Linked DNA regions of Aquibium oceanicum. The protein of the gene in region 2 binds, or shares a complex with, the protein of the main gene of each other region. Links are inferred from orthologs where the notes say so. Each region holds a gene or a part of one and is shown on either strand. Other genes may lie near its edges.

Region 1 (5,284 bases), 2.1 Mb from region 2 along the record:
GGAAGCCGATCGCGGCATAGAAGTCATGCTGATCACCAGCCGCGACACGGGCCGCTGGGTCCTGCCGAAGGGCTGGCCGGAAGGCGACGAAGCGTTGCACGAGGCGGCGATGCGCGAGGCGGCCGAGGAGGCCGGCCTGCGCGGCTCGATCTCCGACAAGGAAAGCGGACGCTACTTCTACGGCAAGGGTCTCAAGTCCGGGCTGGAGCAGCGCTGCGAGGTTTACGTTTTTCCGATGAAGGTGGATCGGGTCGAGCAGAAATGGCCGGAGAAGGGCCAGCGTATCCGCAAGTGGTTCGCGCCCCAGATCGCGGCGAGCCGCGTGCGCGAACCAGAACTCGCCGAACTTCTTTCGGTTTTTGCGCCCTCCGCCTGAGGCTCGCCGCCCGACTCTTCATTTTCCACACGAAATCGGCGCCGGGTCGTGATTGGACCGCCCGATGAACTTGTCGCGTGCTGCGCGGTTCCCTAAGCGGGAGCCTGAGCGGAAGGGATCATGGCCGACATAAGCGAGCGCGCGCGCAAGACGACACTCGACAAGGACCTCGACAAGCTCGTCCGCGTCGAGGAAGCCACGAGCTTCGTCGCCCGGGGTCTGGTGGCACCCGGTCTTGCCCTCTTCTTCATGGCCTTCGTCGCCGTCGCCGTCGCGATCTTCAGCGCCGGCGATCCGGGCGCGATCGCGATCGTGGCCGCCGCCGCGATCGGCGCCTACATGGCGCTCAACATCGGCGCCAACGACGTGGCCAACAACGTCGCCCCTGCGGTCGGAGCGCGGGCGCTCACCATGGGCGGTGCGCTGCTGCTTGCCGCCGTCTTCGAGACGTCCGGGGCCCTGATTGCCGGCGGCGACGTCGTGCAGACGATCTCGAAGGGCATCGTCGACCGCGAGGCGATCGGCGAACCGGCGGTCTTCATAAGCGCGATGATGGCGGCTCTCCTCGCCTCGGCGGTCTGGATCAATCTGGCGACGGCCATCGGCGCGCCGGTCTCGACGACGCATTCCGTCGTCGGCGGCGTGATGGGCGCAGGCCTCGCCGCGGCCGGCCTGTGGTCGGTCGACTGGGGCGTCATGGCCGGCATCGCCGCCAGTTGGGTCATATCGCCGGTCATGGGCGGGGTCATCGCGGCCGCCTTCCTCGCCTTCATCAAGGCGCGCATCATCTATCAGGACGAGAAGATCGCCGCCGCCCGGCGCTGGGTTCCGTTGCTCATCGCCATCATGGCCGGATCATTCGCGGCCTACCTGGCCACCAAGGGCCTGTCGAAGATCGTGCATCTGAGCGGCGGCGGCATCGCGATCATCGGTGCCGGCGCCTTCCTCGTCGCCTGGGGTATCGCGCAGGTCTTCGTCAATCGCCAGTCTCAGGGCATGGAAAACCGCAACCAGTCCCTGCGCAAGCTCTTCAACCTGCCGCTGGTGATCTCGGCTGCGCTGCTCTCGTTCGCCCACGGCGCCAACGATGTCGCGAACGCGGTCGGGCCGCTGGCGGCCATCGTGCAGACCGCTTCCGGCAGCGGCATCGTCGCCTCGGTGCACATCCCCTTCTGGGTGATGCTCATCGGCGCCTTCGGCATCACCTTCGGACTGCTGCTCTTCGGCCCCAAGCTCGTCCGGATGGTCGGCGAGCAGATCACCAAGCTCAATCCGATGCGCGCCTTCTGCGTGGCGCTCTCCGCCGCGCTCACGGTTATCGTGGCGTCCTGGTTCGGGCTGCCGGTCAGTTCCACGCACATCGCGGTCGGCGCGGTCTTCGGCGTGGGCTTCTTCCGCGAATGGTACACGGCGAACTCGCCGCGCCGCCGCGCCTATCTCGAGCGTAAGGTCAACCGGCTGCGGGCCGAGCGCGCCGCAAGCGGGTCGACTGCCGATACGCAGGAGATCGACAGCGACGAAGAGGACGAGCCGGCTGGAGAACCAGCCGTCTCACGCGAGGAGGTCACGCGGCGCAAGCTGGTGCGGCGCGCCCATTTCTCCACCATCGTGGCGGCATGGCTGGTCACCGTGCCGGCAACGGCCGCGATTGCCGGGGGCCTCTTCCTCGTGCTCGAACAGCTCAGATAGGAGATTTGCGCATGCCGATACTTCTCAAGGGATCATGCCGCTGCGGCACCGTCCGCTTCGAGGTGGAAAGCAACACGCCGGTCCCCTACCAGCTTTGCTACTGCTCGATCTGCCGCAAGCAGCAGGGCGGCGGCGGGTTCGCCATCAATCTCGGCGCGAATGCGAAAACGATGAAGGTCACCGGAGAGGAACATCTCGGCCTCTACCGGGCGGAGATCGAGGACGAGGAGCGGCCGACCTGCGAGGTGTCCACCGGCGAGCGGCGCTTCTGCCGCGAATGCGGCTCGGCGCTGTGGCTCTACGATCCGACCTGGCCGGATCTCGTCCATCCCTTCGCCTCGGCGATCGACAGCGAACTGCCGGTGGCGCCGGAGCGCGTCCATCTGATGCTCAAGTACAAGCCGTCATGGGTGGAACCGGACGTCCGCGAGGGCGACAGCCGCTTCGACCTCTATCCGGAGGAGTCCATCGAGGGCTGGCACCGGAAACGGGGTCTGTGGGTCGACTGACCTCAGGCCGCGCTGGCCGCGCGGGCTTCCGCCAGCGCCTTCAGGTCGGCGGGCTTCAACTCGACGGACTCGCCGCAGCCGCAAGCCGACGACTGGTTCGGGTTGGTGAAGGTGAAGCCGGAGCGCAACCTGGTCGTCTCGAAGCCCATCTGCGTGCCCAGGAGAAACAGCGACGCCTCGGGCGCGACATAGACGTGCGCGCCCTCGTGTTCGACGTGGTCGTCGCGGGAATCCGGCTCGTTCACCAGATCGACCGTGTACTCCATGCCCGCGCAGCCGCCCTTCTTGACGCCGACGCGAATGCCGGTCGCGCCCTCGCGGCCAGAGACAATCTCGCGCACGCGGCGCGCCGCGTCCGTCGTCATCGTCATCACCTGGAATCGGCCCATTTCTCTCTCCATACGAATGGGCAGGCCCAAAATCGCACCTGCATGTCTTCCCCCTAAAATGGGGGATAGGCGCCAAACGCGCAAGGGTGGCGAAGCCATCCGGCCGCGCCACCCTTGCTGGGTTCGATGGAGCCGCCCGACCGCTTGAGCGCGGTGGCGGCTCTTCGTGCCGTGCTACTCGGCGCCGTCTTCGGCGACGGCTTCGCTCTCGGCGGCCTTCGCCTTCTTCTTCGGAGCGGCCTTCTTCTTCGGCGCTGCTTCCTTTTCGGAAGCCGCCTCGGCCTTGGCCTCATCCGCCTCGTCGTCCGCCAGAAGCTCTTCCTTCGAGACCTTCTTGTCGGTGACGTTGATCAGGGTCATCAGGTGGTCGACGACCTTCTCCTCGAACAGCGGCGCGCGGAATTCCGCCAGCGCGGCCGGGTTCTTGCGGTAGAAGTCGTAGACCTGCTGCTCCTGGCCGGGGTAGCGGCGTACCGTCTCCATGAGCGCACGCTGCATCTCCTCGTCGGACACCTGCACGCCCGCCTTGTCGCCGATCTCGGCCAGAACCAGCCCGAGGCGGACGCGGCGTTCAGCGAGACGCTGATACTCGGCGCGCGCCTCCTCCTCGGTCGTGTCCTCGTCGGTGAAGGTCTTGCCGGCGGATTCGAGATCGCGCGTCACCTGATTCCAGATGTTGGTGAACTCCGCCTCGACCAGCTTCGAGGGGGCCTCGAACTTGTAGGTCTCGTCCAGCGCGTCGAGCAACTGGCGCTTCACCTTCTGGCGTGTCACCGTGCCGAACTGGCTCTCGAGTTGCCCCTTGATGATCTCGCGCAGGCGCTCGAGCGAATCCAGTCCCAGCGACTTGGCGACCTCGTCGTTGAGCTCGATCGCCTCCGGGGAAGCGATTTCCGACACCTTGACGTCGAAGGTCGCGGCCTTGCCCGCGAGATGGGCCGCCTGGTACTGCTCGGGGAAAGTCACCTCGACCACCTTCTCGTCGCCGGCCTTGGCGCCGACCAGCTGGTCCTCGAACCCCGGGATGAACTGGTTGGAGCCGATCACGATGTTGGCGCCGCTGTCGGCCCCGCCCTCGAAGGGCTCGCCGTCAACCTTGCCGACGTAGTCCATGGTCACGCGGTCGCCGGTCTCGGCCTTGCCGTCCTTCGGCGTATAGGTGCGCGCCGATTCGGCGACCCGCATCGCCTGCTCGTCGATTTCGGATTCAGGGACGTCGTAGACCTCGCGCGTCACGGAGATGCCGGACACGTCCTGGATCTCGATGGGCGGGATGACCTCGTAGGCGATGGAGAATTCGAAGTCGGCCTGGCCGGCGAGGATCTTCTCGGCTTCGGACTCGTCCTCGGTCATCTTGACCTCGGGCTGCATGGCGGCCTTCTCGCCGCGCTCCTTGATGATGGAGCCGGTCGAGTTGGAGAGGATCTCGTTGACCACCTCGGCCATGACGGACTTGCCGTAGACCTTGCGCAGGTGGTTGACCGGCACCTTGCCGGGACGGAAGCCGTTGATGCGCACCTTGCCCTTGGCGTCCTGAAGACGTTCCAGCAGCCGCGCTTCCATGTCCTTTGCGGGGACCACCACCTGGATCTCGCGCTTCAGCCCAGTGTTCAGCGTCTCGGTAACCTGCATCATCAAACCTTTGTCTTCACGAATTCCGGGGCGGAACGGCTCTTTCCGTTTCGCCTGCCGGATTCCTTGGGCCGGGAGTGGCTTTCTGGTGCGGGTGGAGGGACTTGAACCCCCACGGCTTGCGCCACAGGAACCTAAATCCTGCGTGTCTACCAGTTCCACCACACCCGCTCAGGAAGCAAACGCGCCTCCCGAAGCGGGGCGTCTATATCACCGCGCATCACGGCTTCAAAGGGGAAACACCCCAGAAATGCGGCTTTTTTCGCGCTTGGCTGGCGAATTGCTTCCCACTTCCAGCCCGCGCGATGCTTATGCTCGCCACGTTCAGTAGAGCGGCTCCTCGTAAAGGCGTGTTTTGCCGTCGAAGAATGCCTTGATCTGGGCCGTTCCGCCCTCCCCGATGGCAGCCAGGATCATGAAGGGTCGCTCGCGCATGTCGCGCTCGATCTCGCGTCCCTCGCCTTCGGGAAGATAGAAGCGTTCGATGCCGTAGGACAGCCGAACCTGGTCGATCGCCGCGAATGCGGTGTCGATCGTACCGGCGATCTCGACCTGGCCGTCGGGCATCGCGGACGCTTGCGTTTCTGCGAGCCGCGCGCCAACCGGACGCCACAGCCCGTCGTCGCCCGGCGCCAGACGGACCAGCACCGGCGTTCCCTTTGCGGCGTCGGCGTCGGCGAGCGGCGGCT
Region 2 (7,502 bases):
GTTCTGGAAAACATCCCTCAGGGCGAATTGCCGCGCTGCGAGTGAACTAGCTCACATACCGCTTTCCAGGGTCCGGGCTAGATGACGTTGCGGCAGTCGATCGGGTCAATGACCTCCCAGCCGCTTCTTGGCCGCCCGGTTAAATGCCCCGCCGGGCGGCCTTTTTCCTTCTAAAGAACCGATGACGGCGGCCGCGTCGCGCGGGCAGGGCGGTCAGAACGCCTCGTCGAAGGTCACGATCGAGACGGCACCTTCGATGGCACCCTGGAAGGCGGAGAGATGCGGTTCGTCGTCGGGGACCCCGTCCATGTCTCCGATCTGGTCCAGTTCCGCCTCGGCGTAGCCTTCGCGGGCGAGTGCCTCCAGCGCGGTGCGGACCGCCGTGTCGTCGTCGGGCGCGACCAGGAGCACGTGCACCCCTTGCGAATCGTCACCCTTGTTGCGCCACACGCGGCCGGTGATGATGGTGACGGGACGCATTTCATTGTCGTTCATGCCAGTGATTCCGTTTGTCGTCGTCTTGTCGGACGCACCCCCCGCTCCTATCTCCGGTTCTCGCATGGCCGGGGCCTCCACGACAGCCCGAATGCCGATATTTTCGGATCGGGTTCGGTTGAGGCGCGCAATTATCTTGCCTGCCGGAAGCGGACTTCGTCCAAGCCGTGGTTTCGGCGAGATAATCGGCTCCGCGGGGTTGACGGTCGGGGCGACTGCGGGTAGAAGCCGCCTCGTCTGAGCCGATGTGAGACTTGGCCTTTCGGAGCGACGCGCTTCGAAGTTCGTCTCAAACAGGGTTCGTTTTACGAGCGACAAAATCTCCGGCGTGCATGAGGCGCACAAGCGCTTCCTCTGCTGTTTGTTCGGGCGGGACCGCAAATGCGGTGTTTGGCCCGGCTTCGCGTATGGAAATGGCGCTCATTGCGGCCCCCGACGGGCTTGAGACACGGAATTTAGAAAGAGGAAGGTTTAATGCCTACCGTAAACCAGCTGATCCGCAAGCCGCGCATAGCGCCGGTGAAGCGCAACAAGGTCCCGGCCATGCAGGCCAACCCGCAGAAGCGGGGCGTCTGCACGCGCGTCTATACGACGACGCCGAAGAAGCCGAACTCCGCGCTCCGCAAGGTCGCCAAGATTCGCCTCGTCAACGGCTTCGAAGTGATCGGCTACATCCCCGGCGAGGGCCACAACCTCCAGGAACACTCGGTCGTCATGATCCGCGGCGGTCGCGTGAAGGACCTTCCGGGTGTTCGCTACCACATCATCCGCGGCGTGCTCGACACGCAGGGCGTGAAGAACCGCAAGCAGCGCCGTTCGAAGTACGGCGCGAAGCGTCCGAAGTGACCTGAGCGTCGGTCGTTCCGGTCGCGTCACCAGCGCCCGGGCCGCCCCGCAGGATTTGAGGCTGAGAAAATATGTCCCGTCGTCACAGAGCAGAAAAGCGTGAGATCAACCCGGACCCGAAGTTCGGGGACCTGGTCGTCACCAAGTTCATGAATGCGATCATGCTTCACGGCAAGAAGTCGACCGCCGAGACGATCGTCTACAGCGCGCTCGACCAGGTCGAGACCAAGACGAAGCAGGAGCCGGTCACGGTGTTCCACCAGGCGCTCGACAATGTCGCGCCGCACGTGGAAGTTCGTTCGCGTCGCGTCGGCGGCGCCACCTACCAGGTTCCCGTCGACGTGCGTCCGGAGCGCCGCCAGGCGCTGGCGATCCGCTGGCTGATCACCGCCGCGCGCGGCCGCAACGAAACGACGATGGTCGATCGCCTGTCGGGCGAACTGATGGATGCCGCCAACAACCGCGGCACCGCCGTCAAGAAGCGCGAAGACACCCACCGGATGGCGGAAGCCAACCGCGCCTTCGCCCATTACCGCTGGTAATCGGCTAGGCGACAAGAGCAAGCGAGAGGCACACCCATGGCCCGCGACTATAAAATCGAAGACTACCGAAACTTCGGCATCATGGCGCACATCGACGCCGGCAAGACCACGACGACCGAGCGCGTCCTGTTCTACACCGGCAAGTCGCACAAGATCGGCGAAGTCCACGACGGCGCCGCGACCATGGACTGGATGGAGCAGGAGCAGGAGCGCGGCATCACCATCACGTCGGCCGCCACGACCACCTTCTGGCAGGGCCGCGACGGCAAGAAGCGCCGCTTCAACATCATCGACACTCCCGGCCACGTCGACTTCACCATCGAGGTGGAGCGTTCGCTGCGCGTGCTCGACGGCGCCATCGCGCTGCTCGACGCCAATGCCGGCGTGGAGCCGCAGACCGAGACGGTGTGGCGCCAGGCCGACAAGTATCACGTGCCGCGCATGATTTTCTGCAACAAGATGGACAAGATTGGCGCTGACTTCTACCGCTCGGTCGAGATGGTGCAGAGCCGCCTCGGTGCGACGCCGGTGGTCGTGCAGCTGCCCATCGGCGCGGAAAACGATTTCGCCGGCGTCATCGACCTGATCGAGATGAAGGCCCTGGTTTGGCGCTCCGAGAACCTCGGCGCCGAATGGGACGTCCTCGACATCCCGGCTGACATGCAGGCGAAGGCCGAAGAGTACCGCGAGAAGATGATCGAGACCGCGGTCGAGATGGACGAGGGCGCGCTCGAGCGCTACCTCGAGGGCGAACTGCCGTCCAACGACGAGTTGCGCGCGCTGATCCGCAAGGGCACCATTCTCGTCAAGTTCTTCCCGATGTTCTGCGGCTCCGCGTTCAAGAACAAGGGCGTGCAGCCTCTGCTCGACGCCGTCGTCGACTTCCTGCCGTCCCCGGTCGATGTCTTCGACATCAAGGGCATCGATCCCAAGACCGAAGCCGAGATTTCGCGCAAGTCGTCCGACGACGAGGCGCTGTCGATGCTTGCCTTCAAGATCATGAACGACCCGTTCGTCGGTTCGCTCACCTTCTGCCGCATCTATTCGGGCATCCTGAAGAAGGGCGCTTCGCTGGACAACACGGTGAAGGGCAAGAAAGAGCGCATCGGCCGCATGCTGCAGATGCACTCCAACTCGCGCGAGGACATCGAAGAGGCCTATGCCGGCGACATCGTCGCGCTGGCCGGTCTCAAGGACACGACCACGGGCGACACGCTTTGCGACCCGCTGAAGCCGGTCATCCTGGAGCGCATGGAATTCCCCGATCCGGTCATCCAGATCGCGATCGAGCCGAAGACCAAGGGCGACCAGGAGAAGATGGGCCTGGCACTCAACCGCCTGGCGGCCGAGGATCCCTCCTTCCGCGTCAAGACCGACGAGGAATCCGGGCAGACCATCATCGCCGGCATGGGCGAGCTGCATCTCGACATCATCGTCGACCGCATGCGGCGCGAGTTCAAGGTCGAGGCCAACGTCGGCGCTCCGCAGGTTGCCTACCGCGAGACCATCACCAAGGTCGCCGAGATCGACTACACGCACAAGAAGCAGACCGGCGGTACGGGACAGTTCGCCCGCGTCAAGCTGGTGTTCGAGCCCAATCCCGACGGCGAGGACTTCCTGTTCGAGTCCAAGATCGTCGGTGGCTCGGTGCCGAAGGAATACATTCCGGGCGTCCAGAAGGGCATCCAGAGCGTCATGTCCTCGGGTCCGGTCGCGGGCTTCCCGATGCTGGGCGTCAAGGCGACCCTGATCGACGGCGCCTACCACGACGTCGACTCCTCGGTTCTCGCCTTCGAGATCGCCTCCCGCGCGGCGTTCCGCGAGGGTGCGCAGAAGGCTGGTGCACAGCTGCTCGAGCCGATCATGAAGGTCGAGGTCGTGACGCCGGAAGACTACGTCGGTTCGGTCATCGGCGACCTGAACGGCCGCCGCGGCCAGATCCAGAACCAGGAGATGCGCGGCATCGCCACCGTCATCAACGCGATGGTGCCGCTCGCCAACATGTTCAAGTACGTCGACACGCTGCGTTCGATGTCTCAGGGCCGTGCCCAGTACACGATGCAGTTCGACCACTACGAGCCGGTGCCGAACGCGGTCGCGCAGGAAATCCAGAAGAAGTACGCCTGATCCCCAGGGACTGTCGTCAGTAAGATCAATCGCCCGGGACGGGCAGCAGGAAATGGAGACCTCACATGGCAAAAGGTAAATTCGAGCGTAACAAGCCTCATGTGAACATCGGGACGATCGGGCACGTCGACCATGGCAAGACGTCGCTGACGGCTGCGATCACGAAGTACTTCGGCGAGTACCGCGCTTACGACCAGATCGACGCGGCTCCGGAGGAGAAGGCGCGCGGCATCACGATCTCGACGGCGCACGTCGAATACGAGACCGAGGCGCGCCACTACGCCCACGTCGACTGCCCGGGCCACGCCGACTACGTCAAGAACATGATCACGGGTGCCGCGCAGATGGACGGCGCGATCCTGGTCGTTTCGGCCGCCGACGGCCCGATGCCGCAGACGCGCGAGCACATTCTGCTCGCCCGTCAGGTCGGCGTTCCGGCGATCGTGGTGTTCCTGAACAAGGTCGACCAGGTCGACGACGCCGAGCTGCTGGAGCTGGTCGAGCTCGAGGTTCGCGAGCTTCTGTCGATGTACGAGTTCCCCGGCGACGACATTCCGATCGTCAAGGGTTCGGCGCTGGCCGCTCTGGAAGACTCCAACAAGGAGATCGGCGAGGACGCGGTTCGCGAACTGATGAAGCAGGTCGACAGCTACATCCCGACGCCCGAGCGTCCGATCGACCAGCCCTTCCTGATGCCGATCGAGGACGTGTTCTCGATCTCGGGCCGCGGCACGGTCGTGACGGGTCGCGTCGAGCGCGGCATCGTCAAGGTCGGCGAGACGGTCGAGATCGTGGGCATCCGCGACACGACCTCGACGACGGTGACGGGCGTGGAGATGTTCCGCAAGCTGCTCGACCAGGGCCAGGCGGGCGACAACATCGGCGCGCTGCTGCGCGGTGTCGACCGCGAGGGCGTTGAGCGCGGCCAGGTGCTGTGCAAGCCGGGTTCGGTGAAGCCGCACACCAAGTTCAAGGCCGAGGCCTACATCCTGACCAAGGAGGAGGGCGGCCGCCACACGCCGTTCTTCACCAACTACCGTCCGCAGTTCTACTTCCGCACGACGGACGTGACCGGCATCGTGACCCTGCCGGAAGGCACCGAAATGGTGATGCCGGGCGACAACGTGACGGTCGACGTGACGCTGATCGTGCCGATCGCCATGGAAGAGAAGCTGCGCTTCGCCATCCGCGAAGGCGGCCGCACCGTCGGCGCCGGCATCGTGGCGAGCATCGTCGAGTAACAAAAAACGAAACGGTCTGTCGCGGGCGCGAGCAAGCCCCGCGCCCGCGAAAGACTTGAAGGATTTGACGAATGAACGGCCAGAACATCCGCATACGCCTCAAAGCGTTCGACCATCGCGTCCTCGACGCCTCCACGCGCGAGATCGTCTCCACGGCGAAGCGTACCGGCGCCAGCGTTCGCGGTCCGGTCCCGCTGCCGACGCGGATCGAGAAATTTACCGTCAATCGCTCGCCGCACATCGACAAGAAGAGCCGCGAGCAGTTCGAGATGCGCACGCACAAGCGGCTGCTCGACATCGTTGACCCGACTCCGCAAACCGTCGATGCGCTGATGAAGCTCGACCTGGCCGCCGGCGTCGACGTCGAGATCAAGCTCTAGGCAGAGGGCCTCACGGAAACGGCTTCGGCCCGGACCTGGAACCCTGAAAAGGAAATTGAACCGATGCGTTCAGGTGTTATCGCACAGAAAATCGGGATGACGCGCATCTACAACGATGCGGGCGAGCACGTGCCGGTCACGGTTCTCCGGATGGAGAACTGTCAGGTCGTGGCGCAGCGCACCCAGGAAAAGAACGGCTACGATGCCGTGCAGCTCGGCGTCGGGATGCGCAAGGTGAAGAATACGTCGAAGGCCATGCGCGGCCATTTCGCCGCCGCCTCCGTGGAGCCGAAGGCCAAGGTCGCCGAGTTCCGCGTGTCGCCCGACAACATGCTGGATGTCGGCATGGAGATCACCGTCGATCACTTCGTCGCCGGCCAGAAGGTCGACGTGACGGGCACCACGGTCGGCAAGGGCTTCCAGGGCGTCATCAAGCGGCACCATTTCGGTGGCGGCCGTGCCACGCACGGTAACTCCGTGTCGCACCGTACCCACGGCTCCACCGGCCAGCGCCAGGATCCGGGCAAGGTGTTCAAGGGCAAGAAGATGGCCGGCCACATGGGCCAGACCCGCGTCACCACGCAGAACGTCGAGATCGTCTCGACCGATGCTGAACGCGGTCTGATCCTGATCCGCGGCGCTGTTCCGGGCTCCAAGGGCGCCTGGATCATCGTCAAGGACGCCGTCAAGGTCGCGCTCCCCGACAATGCGCCGAAGCCGGCTGCGCTGCGGGCCAAGAATGAAGCTCCGGCCGTCGAAGGAGCCGCGTGATGGACATCAAGATTACCACGCTCGCCGGCGCCGAAGCCGGCAAGGTGACCCTGTCGGACGAGATCTTCGGTCTCGACCCGCGCGAGGACATCCTGCAGCGCGTCGTGCGCTGGCAGCTGGCCAAGCGCCAGCAGGGCACCCACAAGGCGAAGGGCCGCTCCGAGATCGCGCGCACCGGCGCCAAGATGTACAAGCAGAAGGGGACGGGCCGCGCCCGTCACCACTCTGCCCGCGCTCCGCAGTTCCGCGGCGGCGGCAAGGCCCACGGCCCGGTGGTGCGCAGCCACGAGCACGACCTTCCCAAGAAGGTGCGCGCTCTCGGCCTGAAGCACGCGCTGTCGGCCAAGGCGAAGGCGTCCAGCCTCATCGTCGTCGACGACCTGATGCTGTCGGATGCCAAGACCAAGGCCCTGGTGGCGAACTTCGCCGGCCTGGGACTGACCAACGCGCTGATGATCGGCGGCGCCGAGCTTGACCAGAACTTCAAGCGCGCCGCTTCGAACATCCCGAACATCGACGTGCTGCCCGTCCAGGGCATCAACGTCTACGACATTCTTCGCCGCGGCACGCTCGTCCTTTCCAAGGCGGCCGTCGAGGCACTCGAGGAGCGCTTCAAATGACTGACCTTCGCCACTACGACGTGATCGTCAGCCCGGCGATCACCGAAAAGTCGACCATGGCCTCCGAGTTCAACCAGGTCGTGTTCAACGTCGCCAAGAAGGCGTCGAAGCCCGAGATCAAGGCTGCTGTCGAGGCGCTGTTCGGCGTCAAGGTGACCGCGGTCAACACCATGGTCCGCAAGGGCAAGGTGAAGCGCTTCCGCGGCACCAAGGGCCGCCTGAGCGATGTCAAGAAGGCGATTGTGACGCTGGCCGACGGCCAGTCGATCGACGTCGCCACCGGACTCTGAGAGGCTTGAGGTAACAAGATGGCACTCAAGAATTACAACCCGGTGACGCCCAGCCAGCGACAGCTGGTGATCGTCGACCGCTCCGGCCTCTACAAGGGCAAGCCGGTCAAGGGCCTGACGGACGGCCTGACGAAATCGGGCGGCCGCAACAATGCCGGCCGGGTGACCGCACGCTTCATCGGCGGCGGCC

The links. The genes of interacting proteins can lie anywhere in the genome.
Region 1: the proteins of rpsG (region 2) and tig are in contact, whole or in part, in a crystal structure (PDB 3GTY), measured with the Thermotoga maritima proteins. The link is inferred for Aquibium oceanicum from one-to-one orthologs. Residues at the interface, in WP_004081843.1 of Thermotoga maritima: Lys34, Lys52, Lys55, Glu59, Arg62, Gln63, Glu66, Asn67, Lys69, Val71, Arg95, Ala109, Lys110, Lys111, Gly112, Arg113, Pro114, Glu117, Glu121, Ile124, Ala125, Tyr127, Asn128, Asn129, Thr130, Gly131, Lys135, Asp139, Arg142, Met143; in WP_004081061.1 of Thermotoga maritima: Glu122, Val124, Val129, Leu130, Tyr133, Glu188, Gly259, Ile262, Tyr263, Glu266, Ser270, Glu273, Gln274, Glu277, Arg308, Gln311, Ile312, Ser315, Tyr316, Glu325, Arg329, Arg336, Leu363, Phe366, Trp367, Arg373, Leu377, Arg381, Leu384, Glu387.

The regions. Positions count from the first base shown.
Region 1 is NZ_CP018171.1:1,225,528-1,230,811, reverse strand. The notes cover bases 2,369-5,284. They hold tig (trigger factor), read right to left. Parts: upstream 4,599-5,284; coding sequence 3,138-4,598; downstream 2,369-3,137. Other genes in these bases: BSQ44_RS06130 (GDYXXLXY domain-containing protein), read right to left, coding at 4,920-5,284; sufA (Fe-S cluster assembly scaffold SufA), read right to left, coding at 2,577-2,963; BSQ44_RS06150 (GFA family protein), read left to right, coding at 2,369-2,574. Outside these bases: BSQ44_RS06160 (NUDIX hydrolase), read left to right, coding at 1-376; BSQ44_RS06155 (inorganic phosphate transporter), read left to right, coding at 497-2,065; more of BSQ44_RS06150, read left to right, coding at 2,077-2,368. UniProt on the Bacillus subtilis protein: Involved in protein export. Acts as a chaperone by maintaining the newly synthesized protein in an open conformation. Functions as a peptidyl-prolyl cis-trans isomerase.
Region 2 is NZ_CP018171.1:3,310,081-3,317,582, reverse strand. The notes cover bases 382-3,147. They hold rpsG (30S ribosomal protein S7), read left to right. Parts: upstream 382-1,412; coding sequence 1,413-1,883; downstream 1,884-3,147. Other genes in these bases: fusA (elongation factor G), read left to right, coding at 1,920-3,147; rpsL (30S ribosomal protein S12), read left to right, coding at 970-1,341; BSQ44_RS16270 (transcriptional regulator), read right to left, coding at 382-495. Also shown: more of BSQ44_RS16270, read right to left, coding at 214-381; more of fusA, read left to right, coding at 3,148-4,010; tuf (elongation factor Tu), read left to right, coding at 4,076-5,251; rpsJ (30S ribosomal protein S10), read left to right, coding at 5,323-5,631; rplC (50S ribosomal protein L3), read left to right, coding at 5,695-6,402; rplD (50S ribosomal protein L4), read left to right, coding at 6,402-7,022; BSQ44_RS16230 (50S ribosomal protein L23), read left to right, coding at 7,019-7,312; rplB (50S ribosomal protein L2), read left to right, coding at 7,331-7,502.